4 regions of the Bradyrhizobium sp. PUT101 genome follow, and region 1 is predicted to be linked to each of the others. Evidence: riboswitches for the same ligand, from Rfam matches in the RefSeq annotation. Region 1 holds a riboswitch; each other region holds the start of a gene.
What was found. A riboswitch is a leader RNA that binds a small molecule or an ion and turns the genes downstream of it on or off. The one in region 1 is predicted to bind cobalamin.
Positions count from the first base shown of each region.

Region 2: another riboswitch for cobalamin. It lies ahead of ACSHT2_RS32355 (TonB-dependent receptor); the one in region 1 lies ahead of ACSHT2_RS04270 (TonB-dependent receptor).
Region 3: another riboswitch for cobalamin. It lies ahead of ACSHT2_RS32335 (energy-coupling factor ABC transporter permease); the one in region 1 lies ahead of ACSHT2_RS04270 (TonB-dependent receptor).
Region 4: another riboswitch for cobalamin. It lies ahead of ACSHT2_RS25905 (TonB-dependent receptor); the one in region 1 lies ahead of ACSHT2_RS04270 (TonB-dependent receptor).

Region 1 covers NZ_CP197207.1:877,293-881,029, forward strand. Annotated here, with positions in the region: gene ACSHT2_RS04270 (TonB-dependent receptor) at 1-1,271, opposite strand, end outside; cobalamin riboswitch at 1,386-1,598, opposite strand; gene ACSHT2_RS04275 (hypothetical protein) at 1,693-1,950, opposite strand; gene ACSHT2_RS04280 (hypothetical protein) at 2,221-2,433, opposite strand; gene ACSHT2_RS04285 (hypothetical protein) at 2,583-2,759, opposite strand; gene ACSHT2_RS04290 (adenylate/guanylate cyclase domain-containing protein) at 2,862-3,737, opposite strand, start outside.
Region 2 covers NZ_CP197207.1:6,788,204-6,791,940, reverse strand. Annotated here, with positions in the region: partial or broken gene ACSHT2_RS32360 (PepSY domain-containing protein) at 1-16, opposite strand, end outside; gene ACSHT2_RS32355 (TonB-dependent receptor) at 38-2,413, opposite strand; cobalamin riboswitch at 2,513-2,714, opposite strand; gene ACSHT2_RS32350 (histidine phosphatase family protein) at 2,787-3,359, shown strand; gene cobT (nicotinate-nucleotide--dimethylbenzimidazole phosphoribosyltransferase) at 3,366-3,737, opposite strand, start outside.
Region 3 covers NZ_CP197207.1:6,783,356-6,787,092, reverse strand. Annotated here, with positions in the region: gene cobF (precorrin-6A synthase (deacetylating)) at 1-330, opposite strand, end outside; gene ACSHT2_RS32335 (energy-coupling factor ABC transporter permease) at 377-1,054, opposite strand; cobalamin riboswitch at 1,092-1,310, opposite strand; gene cobA (uroporphyrinogen-III C-methyltransferase) at 1,356-2,087, opposite strand; gene ACSHT2_RS32325 (cobyrinate a,c-diamide synthase) at 2,084-3,394, opposite strand; gene cobM (precorrin-4 C(11)-methyltransferase) at 3,394-3,737, opposite strand, start outside.
Region 4 covers NZ_CP197207.1:5,366,179-5,369,915, reverse strand. Annotated here, with positions in the region: partial or broken gene ACSHT2_RS25910 (alpha/beta hydrolase family protein) at 1-361, opposite strand, end outside; cobalamin riboswitch at 1,191-1,386, shown strand; gene ACSHT2_RS25905 (TonB-dependent receptor) at 1,494-3,737, shown strand, end outside.

The DNA of each region.
Region 1 (3,737 bases):
AGACCCTGGCCGGCACCGCGGTTCTGCTGAAAGCTCGCATCGTAATAGTCGACGCCGGTCAGCAACTGCGACGGCATTCCGAAGAGCAGGCTCTTCACGCTGAGCCGCGGCGTGATCGACCATGTCGTCAGATCGGCCTCGACATAGGTCGACGTGAAGAAAGCCGGAACCGGCGTCGGGCTCGAGAAGAACGCACTCTGCTGCTTCTTGTCGCGCAGGCCGCCGTCGACGATGAGATCGACGCCGTTGACCAGGGTTTTCGTGAAGCCGGCGGTCGCGCTAAAACCCTGCTGGTTGGCGTAGTTGAAGGGCGTGCCGGCCCCTCGCCGGTTGGTCGCGAGCTCGTCGAGACCGATCGACGGATCCACGGTGCGGCCGCCCGGCAGTCGCAGCTCCTGATTGTCACCGGTGACGGTCAGGAAGGCGGTCAGGCCAGGCATCGTGTAGTTCAGGTTGCCGACGCCGTTCTCCTGGGAATAGCGATTGTTGTCGCGGTAGCCGTCGGTCCTGACGGCATTGCCGTGGAACGAGGTCGACCACGGACCGGAATTGAGCGCGGTCGAGACGTTGCCGAGCCCAGCGTTGAACGAGCCGAAACCGGCCTCGATGCGCGCTGTCGCGGGCGGGCCGCCGACGCCGTTTTTGGTGACGATGTTGATGACGCCGCCAACCGCATTGTCACCATACAGCACTGCACCGGAATTGCCGCGCGTGATCTCGATACGCTCGATGGCATTGAGCGGGATCGTGGAGAGATCCACCTGCGCCATGTCGATGTCGTTCAGCCGCCGTCCGTTGACCAGCACCAGCGTATTGGCCGTGGCGAAGGCACCGAAGCCGCGCAGATCGACACTGGTCTTGGCACCGATCTGGCCGCCATAGAACGTCGTGATCTGGGCGCCCGGTACTTGCGTCGCGATGATCTCGGCCAGCGTTTGCGACGGCGCATGGGCGATGTCTGCGGCCGTGATGATGGTCGTGGCCGCGCCGACGATGCCGTCATTGCCGGCGGCCGCTCCACTGCCCGAGCCGGACGAGCCGGTCCCGCCCGGCGCACCATTCGGGCTCACCCGGCGCCTCACCGCATCGCCATCGCCGGCCGCCCTGGCCCGCGTACGGCTCTGATCGTCAGGCTGGGTCACTTCGACCGGCGGCAGCTGTTCGGCACCGGCCTGCTGCGCGTGGGCGATGGAGGGATCGAGCGAATAGAAGGAAGCGGCCGCAACGATGCCGGCGCAGCAGCGCCTGGCGGCAGTGACAAAACGGGACAAAATCATAACCTCGGCATGACGTCAGTGGCACGTCACAGCGAACGAGGCTTTACGGCGGAGCGATCGATTGCTCCGGTGAAGCTAATGTCTGTACTCCCCGACCGACATCCTCGCGTGTGACCACGGCTGACGGCAGGTCTCCTGGCTCGCGGGTCGTTACCTCTGCGTCGCCTTCCCAGGACCGAAATTCCCAGTGGCATAGGACGAGAGATTCACCGCTTACAGTTGCGGGGGCAGCCATGGCATTGAGAAGATCCCGCCTTGGGACATCTCGCACCACGTTCCCTTTTGATCTCCATGAGGAGAACCGCCAGCGGCCAATCTACGGGGCGCCCAGGCCGGGAGTCAATCGACCGCTGGCATCTTGGCCGCAGACGCGATCGGCCGGCTCCACAACGAATCGAGCAATGCCCTGCGCCGCCTACGTTCGCCCCCGCGGGCGCTGGGCCTGAGCCCAGGCCACAGCGACATCCCGCGGCGGAGCGTCGAGGCGCTTGATCGGCGTCAGTTCGCCGGAGGCCGAGACGATCGCGGTCTCTTCGCGCCGGCAGCGCGTGCAGACGAAACGGACCTCATGCGGGGATGCCGACCAGCTTGAACGTTTCACGTTGGCGGCCATCGGCCAGGCATCGCAATGCGAGCACGATACCAGGAACCGGCCGGGATCGAGCATACCCATTCCATTGGACTCCGCGTCCTGCCCACTGCTTCCAATGACTATCCTATGTGAATCGTTCCGGTGCCTCGGCACCGTCGACGCCACGTTCGCTGGAAGCCTGCGCGCTGCTCGCCGTTCCCACGAGACCTCCGGCGTTGTCGATTTCAAAGCTTGCGAATTTCATCCGATGTCCCCCTGCTCCGATCGACCCTATCAGGTCGAGACGGCGAGGACGATTGGGGAGCCGGGGATCGCGCGTTGCGACGCCTCGCAAGGCAGAAGGTAATCCGCTCAGCGAGCCCCCTTGAGGGTGCAGGATGTCGTGCAGGTGACCGTGGTGCCGCGATCGCACGATCTGCAGGCGTTGACGCACTGGTTCATGTCGCGTGGATTGTAGTTGTAGTTTCGTAGCGGACAGGTCGACGTCGTCGAGCCGGTGATGTCCCGCTCCTGGTCGCAGGCCGCCGTCATGAGCGCGAATATGATCACGGCAACGAAGCGCATGGGACCTGCCCTGTCAGGCACAGCACGATGACACTCGCGAGGTGCGCTGCATCGCAACGAACCCCGGCCACCACGAGCCACCGCCGATCGGCGATGCCCGCGTGCTGCGAGAATGCGCGCTAAATGTTAAGAACGGATTTCAGCCGGTCTCAGGCCGCGGCCGTCGTCGCGATCGCCTGCCGAATATCCACCGCCAGCTGGCGATACTGTTCCCCGAGCCTCAGATAGAACTCGCGCTTGGTGCTGTCGGTGGCGAGCTTGGCGATCAGCTCGCATTCGGCAGTCAGCGTCTCGAACCGTTCCAGCCTGTCCTGAAGTTCTGTCATCGGCGTGTCCCCATCAAACGCCACAAGGACACCAAACCTAAACCCGAGGAATAGGTCACAGCGAACATCGTTATGGGGTAGCATCAATTTTTCCGCGGCAGCCTATTTCTGCTCGAGCCGCCAGGCACCATCCCAATTGGCATCCGGCGGATTGGCCGCGAACTGCGCGATGCGGCCGAGCATCGCGCGCGAGGGGCCGTCGCCGGGGACCGCCTCGAGCGCCGCGTTGAAGGCGGCACGAGCGTCGTCGAAGCGCCGGGCGCGATAGGCGGCGAGACCTTCGACATAGTGCGTGCGCAGGCTCACTTGCGCATCGGTGAGTGCGCCCAGTCTCGCCATCACCTCGAAGATCGCCTGCGGCGCGCTCTGACCCGCAACCGCCAGACGGTCGATCTCGCGCAATTCGAGGCGCGATCCAATCGCGTCCGCAGTCGCCTGCGAGATCAGGATGCGGGTGCCGTAAACCTTGTTGACGGCCTCCAGCCGCGAAGCGAGGTTCACGGCATCGCCCATCACGGTAAAGCTCATCATCAGCTCGGAGCCGATGCTGCCGGTCAGGACCTCGCCGGTGGCGATGCCGATGCGCAGATCGCACGGCGCGGGCATGGCGCGGATACCGAGCAGATCGGGCAGCTGCTTCTGCAGCGCGGGCACCTGGTCGGCCATCTCGATGGCGGCAAGCCCGGCGAGCAGCGCCTGCTCGTCCTCTTCGACGAAGGGCGGGCCCCAATAGGACATGATGGCGTCGCCGATATATTTGTCGATGATGCCACGATTGCTCCGGATCGGGCCGGACATCACGGTGAAATAGTGGTTCATCACCTTGACGAGGCCGCGTGGGGTCATACCCTCGCTCATCGAGGTGAAGCCGCTCATGTCGCAGAACATGATGGTCATCACCCGGCGCTCGCCGTCGATTGCGACCTCCGGCCGGTCGATCAGCCCCTGCACCACCTTGGGATCGATGTAGCGGCCAAA
Region 2 (3,737 bases), 1.5 Mb from region 1:
CGCGCGAGAACGATCGCGCCCATCATGCGTTCAGCGCCTACCATTTGAACGCGGCCGAGACCTCGTAGGTGCGCGGCGCGCCCAGCAGGATCTGGTCGGGGTAGAACGGATCGCCCCAGATCGCATAGCGCTTGTCGGTGATGTTGCGGATGCGGAAGGTCAGGCGGGCCTGGTCCACCGCATTGAACACCGTCTTGGGAATGTCGACGAAGGCATAGACGTCGGCGACCGTGTAGGCCTTCATCGTCACGACGTTGGCATCGGTGTTGTAGCGGTCGCCGACGTGGCGGCCGGTGATGCCGAGCTCCACCGGCCAGGGTGTGAAGAACCGATACGACGCGCCGGCATTGGCCACGATACGCGGCACGTTCGGCGGCGTGTTGCCGGAGAACGAGCCGCCGGCGAAATCGTAGTCGGCATAGCGGGCGTCGACATAGGCGATGTTGCCCCATAGCCGCAGCGGCTCGATCGGCCGCACCGCCGCGGCAAATTCGACGCCCTTCGACTCCTGTCGTCCGGCAATGTTGAGCTGCATGCCGCCGGCCGCCGCGTAGACGTTCTTGCGCAGGATGTCGTAGGCCGAGAACGACCATTCCGCCCTATTGTCCCAGAACAGATGCTCGACGCCCGTCTCGTAGGTGCGCGCGGTCGTCAGGTCGAGCGGCTGGGTCGGCCCAAGCAGGAAGATGTTGTTGGCGGCGATATCGGCGCCGGTGGCGTACTGGCTGAAGAAGGTCAGGCCGGGAACGGCCTCCCAGGTGTAGCCGATGCGGCCGGTCACGGGCGCCCAGTCTTTCGTGAACGGAAAGCCTGCCTTCTCCTGCCCGCTCACGTTGGTCGAATTGCGGTCGAGCCCGATGTGCTCGACGCGGAGGCCGCCGACCAGCGCGAAGCTGCGCGTGAGCTTCAGCCGGTCCTCGAACGAGAGCGCTTCGTTGTCGATGCGCGCGGTCTGCTGCTGGGTCGTGAGCAGGCCGTAGTAGCCGCGATCGGGATCGACCAGCGAAACGGAATCGCCTGGAAAGTTTGCCGCGCCAGGCCTGACGAAATCGAGATAGCTTGACGAGACCGTCGTGACCAGGCGGTTGTCAAAGCCCGCGACATTCGTGTCCCAGATCAGGTCGGTGATGTTGCCGACCAGACGCTGGCTGTGCGCGACATAGAAGCGCTCGCGATCGACCAGGTTCGTGGTGGAATTGAACGCCTCGATCTCGTTGTTGAACCAGGTCCGCTCTGCGCCATAGCCATAGGCCTGGCTCTTCAGCGTCAGGTCGGGCGCCAATTTCAGCTCGAAGCCGCCGCGCAGCCACACTTCCCGCGCGACGTTATGGTTGTCGAGGACGTTGTAGTTGGTGTTGAAGGTGCGGTCGTCGATGGTGACGGCACCGAGATTCGTTCCGTTGTAGTTCGAGACGTAATTGCCGGAGACGATCCCCGTCGTTGCATGCGAGCCGCTGAAGGCGATCGGCACCAGCGGCGCGCCCCAATAGGCCTTGGAGCGATCCTCGCGGTACTCGATCGCGCCCCAGATCTTGAGACTATCGGAGACGCGGTAATTGAGCTGGCCGGACGTGCCGAACGTCTTGACGTTGGTGTCGTCGGCAAAACCGTTGAGGGCGGAGCGGAAGATGTCAAAGCGATAGTCGAGGCCCTGCACATTGGTGCTGCCGCCCGAGCCGTAGTGCGCGCGGAATGAGTTGAGCGAGTCCCAGGAGAAATCGGCTTCGTTGCGGATCGGTCCGGTGTGCGGCTGCTTGGTGACGAAGTTGATGGCGCCGCCGGCGGCGCCCTCGCCCGAGATCAGCGAGGCCGGGCCTTTGAGGAATTCCACGGCTTCCAGATTGGCGGTATCCACGATCCGCGAGGTCATGTTCTGCGGGCCGATCTTGATGCCGTTGTAGAGCGTGTTGATCTGGCTGTTGGTGAAGCCGCGCATGGAGAAGGCCGCGGGCTCGGCCGGATTGTCGCCGGAGGTGACGCCGACGGCACCCTGCGCCACCTCTGAGACCGTTCGATAACCCTGCTCGCGCATGGTGTCTGCGGAGATCACCTCGACTGTTGCCGGCGTTTCGCGCACCGTCAGGCCGAGCCGCGAGGCGCTTTCGGCCACCACATTGCTGTTGAGCGGCGTCTGCGCCGTCGCAGCTGGCGCGCTGGGCTTGGGCGGAGCCGATACGGTCGCTGGCCGGCGCGCAGCTGCACGGCGCGCGCGCTGCGCTTCATGGCCGGCTGGCTTGGCCTGCCTGCGAGGTTGGGCCGGAGACACTTCGACCGGCGGCAGCGGCTCGCGGGCCTGTTGCGCCAGGGCGACGGGAAGATCAGCGGCCGCAAAGGACGTGAACGCAGCAGAGGCGAGCAGGAAGCGGCTCGGCCGTAAGATACAGATGGAAGACACGATGCGAAACCTCGGCATGACGTCAGTGGCACGTCACAGCGAACGAGGTCTCATCTATTGGCCTTTCAGGCCGTCCGATGAAGCCGAATGTCTGTACTCCCCGACCGACATCTTCGCGTGCGACCACGGCTGACGGCAGGTCTCCTGGCTCGCGGGTCATCACCGCTTCGTCGCCTTCCCGGGACCGAGGACCCAGTGGCTTGTGACGAAGGATTATCCGCTTACAGTTGCGGGGGCAGCCGCGGCCTTGGGGACAACGTCCCCGCACCGCATTCCCTTTTCATCCCCTCTCGGGGAAACCGTCGCGATCATCTAGGAATACCATCATGACAGAGTCAATGCGCCAGTTGCGGCGTTGTGACCACAGCGACCAACTTCCTTGGAGATGAGCATGGAAGGCGAGACCTTCCTCTGGCTGATAAGGCACGCGACCGTCGAGGGCGTGGCGGGGGCGATCCATGCTGCTGATGCGCGGGCGGATCTCGGCGATCACGCATCGCTGGTGGCTCTGCGGCAGCATTTGCCGCCGGATGCCAGCAGCTATGCCAGCCCGTCGCGGCGCACGGTCGAGACGGCGCGCGCATTGGGGCTCGAACCGGAATTGGTCAGCGAATTCCGCGAGCAGGACTTCGGCGACTGGACCGGCCGTCGGCATGACGAACTCGCCGCGACCGGTGGCGAGACTTACGCGCAGTTCTGGCAGGATCCGGCGCACGAACGGCCGCCGAACGGCGAAAGCTTTGCGGATCAGGTCGCCCGCGTCCGGCTGGGTCTGTCGCGGATCGGGGCCGGATCGGCAACGCTTGTCGTGCATTCCGGCACCATCCGCGCCTCGCTCTGCATTGCACTGGACTTGACGCCGCAGGCCGCCTTGCGCTTCGTGATCGATCCGCTGTCGCTGACCCGGATCGACCGCCTCGCGGCGGGCTGGCGTGTCGTCTCCGTCAACCAGCGCGTGGCGTGAGCCGCATCAGGCCGGGCGATCCGGCACGTTGGCCTGCGCGAAGGTCGTCATACTGTTGTGAAGCGCGCAGGCCAATCGGACCAGCGGCAGCGCGATGGCCGCGCCCGATCCCTCGCCGAGCCTGAGATCGAGGCTGATCAGCGGCTGAACGTTCAGCGCGCGCAACACCAGCCGATGCCCCTGCTCCGCCGATTGATGCGAGGCGAGCTGGAACGGCTGGCAGGACGGATTGAGACGCGCCGCCGCCAGCGCCGCGACGGACACGATGAAGCCGTCGATCAACACGGGAATGCGGGCTTGCGCGGCCGCGATCATCGCGCCTGAGATCGCCGCGATCTCGAGGCCGCCGACGGCGCACAGGATCTTCTCGACCGAGGC
Region 3 (3,737 bases), 1.5 Mb from region 1:
GATCAGCAGCGCAACCTTGCCCTCACCTTCGAGATGCCTCGCGATGGTCTGCGACCAGGTCGCGGCAACCGCATCGTGCCAATCGTCTACGCCTTTGCGGTAATCAGCTTCACCGGCGTCGCGCACGGGAAGGTCGAATTCGGCGATGGCCGTCTTGTCGCTGGTGAGCACGTCCGCGCAGATCGTTCGCCGGAGATCAGCGAGATCGGACTTGGCAGCCCCCTTGCGCGGGATCATGACGAGATCGGCCGCGTTGATGGCACCGATCGCGGCGCGCGTGAGCTGCTCGGGATCGCCGCAACCGATGCCTATCAGGGAGAACGTGAGCATCGCGAGCGCGACGGGCGGCCGCAGCGGCCGCCCGTTCGCTTGTCTCTCAGGCCGCGTTGTGCAGGCGCGGAGTGACGAGGCCGGGCGCGGTGACGCCGCGCAGCGACTTCGCCAGCGCCAGCACTGCGAGGTCTGCCAGCGGCTCGATCACGATGACCAGCGCGTAGGAGGCCGCGAAGGTCGCGATGTTGGCGAGGTTGCTCATGGCAAAACCGGAGCCGTAGAGCGCCCAGAACGCCACCCAGGCGACAACACCCGCTTGATAAGTCGTCGACAGCGCCAGCGCCTGACCGTACTTCAGATCGACATAGGCGGTGTTACGCGAAATAATGCGCGTGGCGATGGCCTGGATCGCGAACAGCGGCACCAGCAGCGTGGTGACATTCATGCCGTATTGCGGCAGGTCAGCGGGCTCGAACAACAGACCCTGGAGCAGCAGGCCGAACGCGAGGCCGAAGGCCGCGGGCGCAGCACCAAACAGCAGGAACAAGGTCGAGCCCAGGATGAAGTGCACTTCGGAGACGCCGACCGGGAAGTGCGGCAGGACCTGGAAGAAGGTGAAGACGAGGCCGGTAGTGGTCAGGGTACGCGCCGCGAACGAGCCGACGCCCTGCGTGCGAACGGTTTCGGCCGCAAGCTTCAGCGCAACGCCGCCTGCGGCGATGCCGGTTGCGTAACTCAATACGAGCTTGGCGCCCGTGACGATTCCCGGTTCGATATGCATGGCTCAATTCCTTCCTGCCGTCACACCCGACGGCCTTGGTCTCAAAACGTGCAGGGCCGGTCTCCTGGCTCGCGGTTCACTGGGTTCTCCGGCCTTCCCGGACCTTGCGGCCCAGTGGCGATTCGGAGCCCCTCACCGCTTACAGTCGCGGGGGCGGCTGGGGTTTTGGGCGCCGCAACTGGGTCCGCCCACCCCCATTCCCGATTATGCTCCGGCGCTTTGCGCCGCGTCGAGCACCATGCCACTCCTGTGTGCGCCTTTCGCGGGCCGGGCGTCAAGAGGCGAAGGGCGACCGCGGCCGTCATGACGGATAATCGCCTGCCAGCGCGCCGATCAGGATCACGGCCGCCGTGGACGCGGCGCCGCCCCGCGCAAGCTGCTCGGCGAGCTCGGCGATGGTGGTGCGGACCAGCCGCTCGTCGGGACGGCCGAGGGATTCGGCAAACAGTGCAGGCGTGTTTGCGGCGAGGCCGTGCGCGATCAACTTCGCGGCAAGCGCCGGAAAGGTGCGCCGGCCCATATAGACCACGGTCGTGGCCTCGGGATCGGCCAGCGCCGCCCAGTTCAGATTGGACGGCAGCTCGCCGCTGACATCGGCCCCCGTGATGAACTGCACCCGGCGGGAGGTATGCCGACGGGTCAGGGGAATGCCGGCCTGGGCGGCGGCGACACAAGCGGATGTGACGCCAGGAACGATCTCGTAGCCGATGCCGGCTTCGCGCAGCGTTTCCAGCTCTTCCTCGAGCCGGCCGAAAATGCCGGCATCGCCGGACTTGAGCCGCACCACGCGCGCGCCTGTCGCGGCATAGTCGACCAGGAGACGGTTGACGTGGTGCTGCTTGGTCGAGGGCCGCCCTGCCCGTTTTCCCACCGCGACGAGATTGGCGCCGGGCCGGGCCAGATCCAGAATCGCGCCGGAGGCGAGGTCGTCATAGAGCACGACGTCGGCCTCGCGCAGCCGCGCGGCGCCCCTCACCGTGAGCAACTCGGGATCGCCGGGTCCGGCTGAAATGAACCACACGAATCCTCTCACCGGTCCTCCGCGATCAGATGAAAGAACGTACCGGTGGCGTGGCCGCGCCGCGAGCCGGTCTCGGCCATGGCGGCGCCCGTCGCATCGTGCACGACCGCGAGCGGCGCATCCGGCTGCGCGACGATCGTCGAATAGTGGAACTCGTGACCGCGCAGGCGTGCACCGGGCTGATGCCCCGGCATCGGCGCAGCCAGTTCGGCGAGACGATAGCCCAGATGCATGCGGCGTTTGGCAAAGCTGGTCTCGAGGCCAAGCAGGCCCGTCATCTCATGACGAAGGCCCTCGGCATCGGTGAGGCTCGTGCCCATAACCATATAGCCTCCGCACTCGCCGTGCACCGGCCGTGTCTCGGCGAAGGCGCGCAGGCCGCTTCGAAAGCGCGCATTGGCCGCGAGCTTGCCGGCGTGCAGCTCGGGATAGCCGCCAGGAAGCCAGCAGACGTCGGCGCTCGCGTCAGGCACTTCATCGGCAAGCGGCGAGAATGTCGAGATCTCGGCGCCCGCCGCGCGCCAGGCCTCCAGCATGTGCGGATAGACGAAGGAGAAGGCCGCATCGCGGGCGAGCGCAATGCGTTGCCCGGGTGGCGCGACGTTGAGACCGTTCGCGTCAGGTTGCGGCGACCAGCGAGCCGCCGATCGCAGCACGGCATCGAGATCGACATGCTCGGCGACGAAGCGCGCGGCCTCGTCGATCAGCTGGCCGATCTCGGCCCGCTCCTCGGCCTGCACCAGGCCGAGATGCCGCTTCGGCAGGCTGATCTCGGCATGACGCGGCAGCGCGCCGAACACGGCGATGCCGGCCTCGTTGAGCGCACGTCGCACGAGATCTTCATGACGTGGGCTGGCGACGCGGTTGAGCACGACACCGGCAAGTCGCACGCCGGGACGGTAGTCGCGAAGGCCCGCGGCGATCGCAGCCGCCGTCTGCGCTTGCCCCGAAGGATCGATCACCAGAACCACCGGCCAGCCCAGCATCTCCGCAATGTCGGCGGTGGCGCCGGTGCCGCAAACGCCGCGCGCGGCGACACCGTCGAACAGGCCCATCGAGCCCTCGGCGAGCACGATATCGGCGTCGGTACCTCGGCTGACGAGATGCTCGATTCCTGCGCGGTCCATCGCCCAGCTATCGACATTGACGGAGGCGCGGCCCGTGGCGGCGGCGTGGAACGCGGGATCGATATAGTCGGGCCCGCTCTTGAAGCACTGCACGTTCAATCCGCGATTGCGCCACGCGCGCGCGAGCGCCAGCGTCAGCGTCGTCTTGCCGACACCGGAAGCCGGCGCGGAGATGACGAGCCCTGCGGCCATCACGATGCCTCCGGAAAACGCGGCTCGGCGCCGACCGGCCGATAGCGGCGGTCGTAGTCGGCGGCATAGAGACGGCTCTCGTCGAAATCCGCAGCGCCAAGCGTCCTGCCGACCAGGATCAGCGCGGTGCGCTCCATCTCGCCGCCCACAGCGGCATCAAGACTGCCGAGCGTCGCGCGGACGATGCGCTGCTCCGGCCAGCTCGCGCGCCAGACGATCGCGACCGGGCAGTCCGCGCCGTAATACGGCGCCAGCTCGGCCACGACCTTGTCGAGCAGGTGGATCGACAGATGGATCGCCAGTACCGCGCCGGTCGCTGCGAATGCGGCGAGCTTCTCGCCTT
Region 4 (3,737 bases), 3.0 Mb from region 1:
TCCCATAAACGGTGCCGTGCTGATACGACACCATCGGGAACGAGGTGCCGCTGTCCTCTGGGATCGCGAGCAGACCAGACGCGATCGTCGGCTTGTTGCCGCGCTCGGGCACGACGGACGAATAGGTCACGCGATAGAGGCGGACGGCATTGCGCGCCGGGCTATAGACTGTCGTGATCCCGGTGAAGGCGGGCGTATCGACCTGCAGGATCCTGTTGAGCTGATCGGCATCCCAGCGCGCGATGCGCTGATACGCGATGCTGGCTGATAATTTGACGACTTGGCCCTCCTGCGCCTGGGCGGAAACCCCCACGAGGAGTTGGAGGAGAAGCAGGAGAGAAAAACGCCAAGCCGGCTTCATGCAAGAGACCCGTGGAACGAGAAGGTGACAGGCCTACAGAGGTTCGGTTGAGATTGTGTTGCGCCGGGCCTCGCGCAATTCGGAAACCAGCCTGTCCGTGCGCTATTGTCGCAGCTCGGTCGCGACACGCGTTCGCAATCTCGCGACATGTCTGCCCGAGTTTTGCCTTTCGCCTCACCCTTTCGGAAGAGGGCGCAGGGAAGACCGGGCGCCGGCTGGCACCCATAAGACCCCCGTGCTGAACGAATGCACGCGCAATGCACAGGGGAGACACAGGGCAGCCGAAACCCGGCCTTCCCTGCGCGATGGTTTGACGGCCTATGCCGCGCTCTCCCGGGAGCCGAGTTCCTTCTGGCCTCCCTCGCCTCGACGAAATTCACGGCATCGCGCCGGTTGACGCGAGTGACGCCTTCGCCAGGGCTTGACCGTAGCAACGACGGCCAGGACCACACGGTTTCGCCGTACGCAGGCCATCCGGCTTCGCCAAGAGGCTCCGCCGGACATGGGCGCCGTCCGTCTTCGCGGTCCGCGCCATGCTCACGAGGTTCATCCCGCCCTGCACGCAACAAACCGCCTTTAACGCCGCCCGCGTCCACCGCAACCCAGCCCGCGTTCGTGACGACGTACGACCGCCCCTCTGGTGGGCTGGGATGGCCGGCACATACGACAAATCCGAATTTCGGTAAAGTGGAATATTTTCGAGGAGAGGGGTTGACAGCGGATTGGTGTTTCGCCCGACGCCGCCCGGTGGACGATCGGCGCGTCGCCGATGACGGTGCGACGCGCTGAACTGTCTCGGGGCAGCCAGTTGACAGCCCTTCGCAAATAAAACTAGGGTGACTGCGACGGTTCTCCTTCGGGAGATCAATAGGGAATACGGTGCGGGGATCCCCCAACGCCGTGGCTGCCCCCGCAACTGTAAGCGGTGAGCCTTTCGCCAAACGCCACTGGGCCTGCGAGCTTGGGAAGGCGGCGACAGGCAACGACCCGCGAGCCAGGAGACCTGCCGTCAGTCGTGGTCACACGCGAGCACATTGGGCGGGGTGTCCTGGTGGGTGTTGAGCTGTCTTCCTCTTGAGGCAGCGGCCAAACTGCGTTCGCGGTGACGTGCCACGTTATCGCGAGTCTATTGATGACCTCCCGTACAATCTTCGCGCCACAGCATCGCCGCGCGTTGCTCCGTTCAGTTGCATTCTCCTGCCTCGTATTCTCCTGCCTCGTGTTGTCGACGGATGGCTGGGCACAGTCCGAAAGGCCGGCCCAGACGCTCGATCCTGTGGTGGTGCAACCGCCAGCGAGGCCACCGAATGCTCGCAGCACCCGACGTAGCGATGCAACGCGCCTCGCGCGCTCACGCCAGCAGCGAGGCGTAGCTGCCGACACGCGTGCTCCGACTGCCAACCCGACGGGTCCCGAGTTCGCCGCACCGACGCTCAACCTAACCGGCGCTAGCACGGCCGGTAGCCGACTCGGCTTGACGCGACTGCAGACGCCGGCCAGCGTGGAGGTGATCTCGGCCGAAACCATTTCTGAACGCGGCCAGCAGAACATCCTCGACGCGGTGACGCAAAACGCCACCGGCTTCACGGCGAGCCCGGCACCGGGCAATGGCGGAGTCTCGTTCAATACCCGCGGCTTCACGGGCCTTGGATCCGTCATGACGCTATACGACGGCACCCAGCTCTATATCGGCGCCGGGACGGTGACGTTTCCGTTCGACACGTGGTCGACCGAGCGCATCGAGGTGCTGCGCGGCCCTGCATCGATGATGTATGGCGCGGGTGCGGTCGGCGGCGCCATCAACATTGTTTCGAAACTGCCGCTGTGGATCCCTCGCAACCAGGCCGAGATGTCGCTGGACAGCAACATGACGCGGCGAATCGCGGTGGACAGCGGCGGTCCGGTGAGTAAGGACGTCGCCTATCGTATCACCGCCACCGGCAACATGTCGGACGGCTGGGTCGATCGCGATAATACCTCCAATGCCGCACTTCATGCCGTGGTTCAGGTTAAGCAGAACGAAGACGTCATCTGGACGCTGTCTACAGATTACGGTGACCGCAACCCGTCGCGCTACTTCGGCACGCCGCTGATCAACGGCAGGCTGGATGAATCCCTGCGCTTCAAAAACTACAACGTCAGCGACAGCCACATCCGCTACCAGGATAGCTGGAACCAGGTGAAGACCGATTGGCAGATCACCGATGGAATCTCGGTCCGGAACACTCTTTACTATTTGAACTCCAAGCGACACTGGAAAGACGTCGAAAGCTACGCCTACAATCCTGCCACCGGGCTCATCAACCGAACCAGCTATATCGAGATTTTTCACGATCAGCAGCAGCTCGGCAACCGCATGGACGCGAAGTTCCGTGGGCATGTCCTTGGCATGGCCGATGAGTTCGTGGCGGGCTTCGACGTCAACCGCATCAATTTTACTCACACCAACAATTCACCCTACGGCGGCTCGTCGTCCGTCGATCCATTCGATTTCGTTCCAGGCGTATTCAACAGCCCGAACGCCACAGTTCCCGGTTACGGCAGCGTAACCAACCAGTACGCGCTATTTGCCGAAAACAGGCTGTCGGTCACCGAGCAACTGTCGTTCATTGCCGGTATCCGACAGGATGAACCGACAATCACGCGCACTGACTACGTCACGCCCGCAAACAGCTTCGAAAAATCGTTCTCCTCGACAACTTGGCGCGCCGGCGCGGTCTATACACCCCTCAAGGACCTCGCTTTCTATGGCCAGTATGCCACTGCGGTCGATCCGGTCGGAGGGCTGATCTCACTGTCCTCCGCAAACAAGAACTTCGACCTCGCCACCGGCAAACAGATCGAGATCGGCGTCAAACAATCGTTCTGGGGCGGCCGCGGCGAATGGACCTTGGCCGGTTATGAGATCGTGAAGAACAACCTGCTGGCACGCGATCCCAACATTCCTTCACTGACCGTCCAGGTCGGCCAGCAATCATCACGCGGTGTCGAAGCCTCGGTCGGCTTCCTGCTCGATTATGGTTGGCGAATCGATGCCAACACCGCCTTCCTGCGCGCGAAATATGATGACTTCGTGCAGGCGGTCGGCGGCGGAAGCGTGAACTATGCCGGCAACGTACCTGTCAATGTACCGCAGAACGTCTCCAATATCTGGGCGACCTGGGCGTTTGCACCGAACTGGTCGGCCAATGCGGGCGTCCAGATCGTCGGCAAGACCTACGCCGACAACGCCAACACGGTGACACGCCCGGCCTACAACATCGTCAATGCAGGCGTGCAGTGGAAGCCTGATCTCAACACCACCGTGTCGTTCCGCGTCTACAATCTTTTCGACGAGGTGTATGCGACCTCGGGCGGAACCACTCAGTGGCTACTC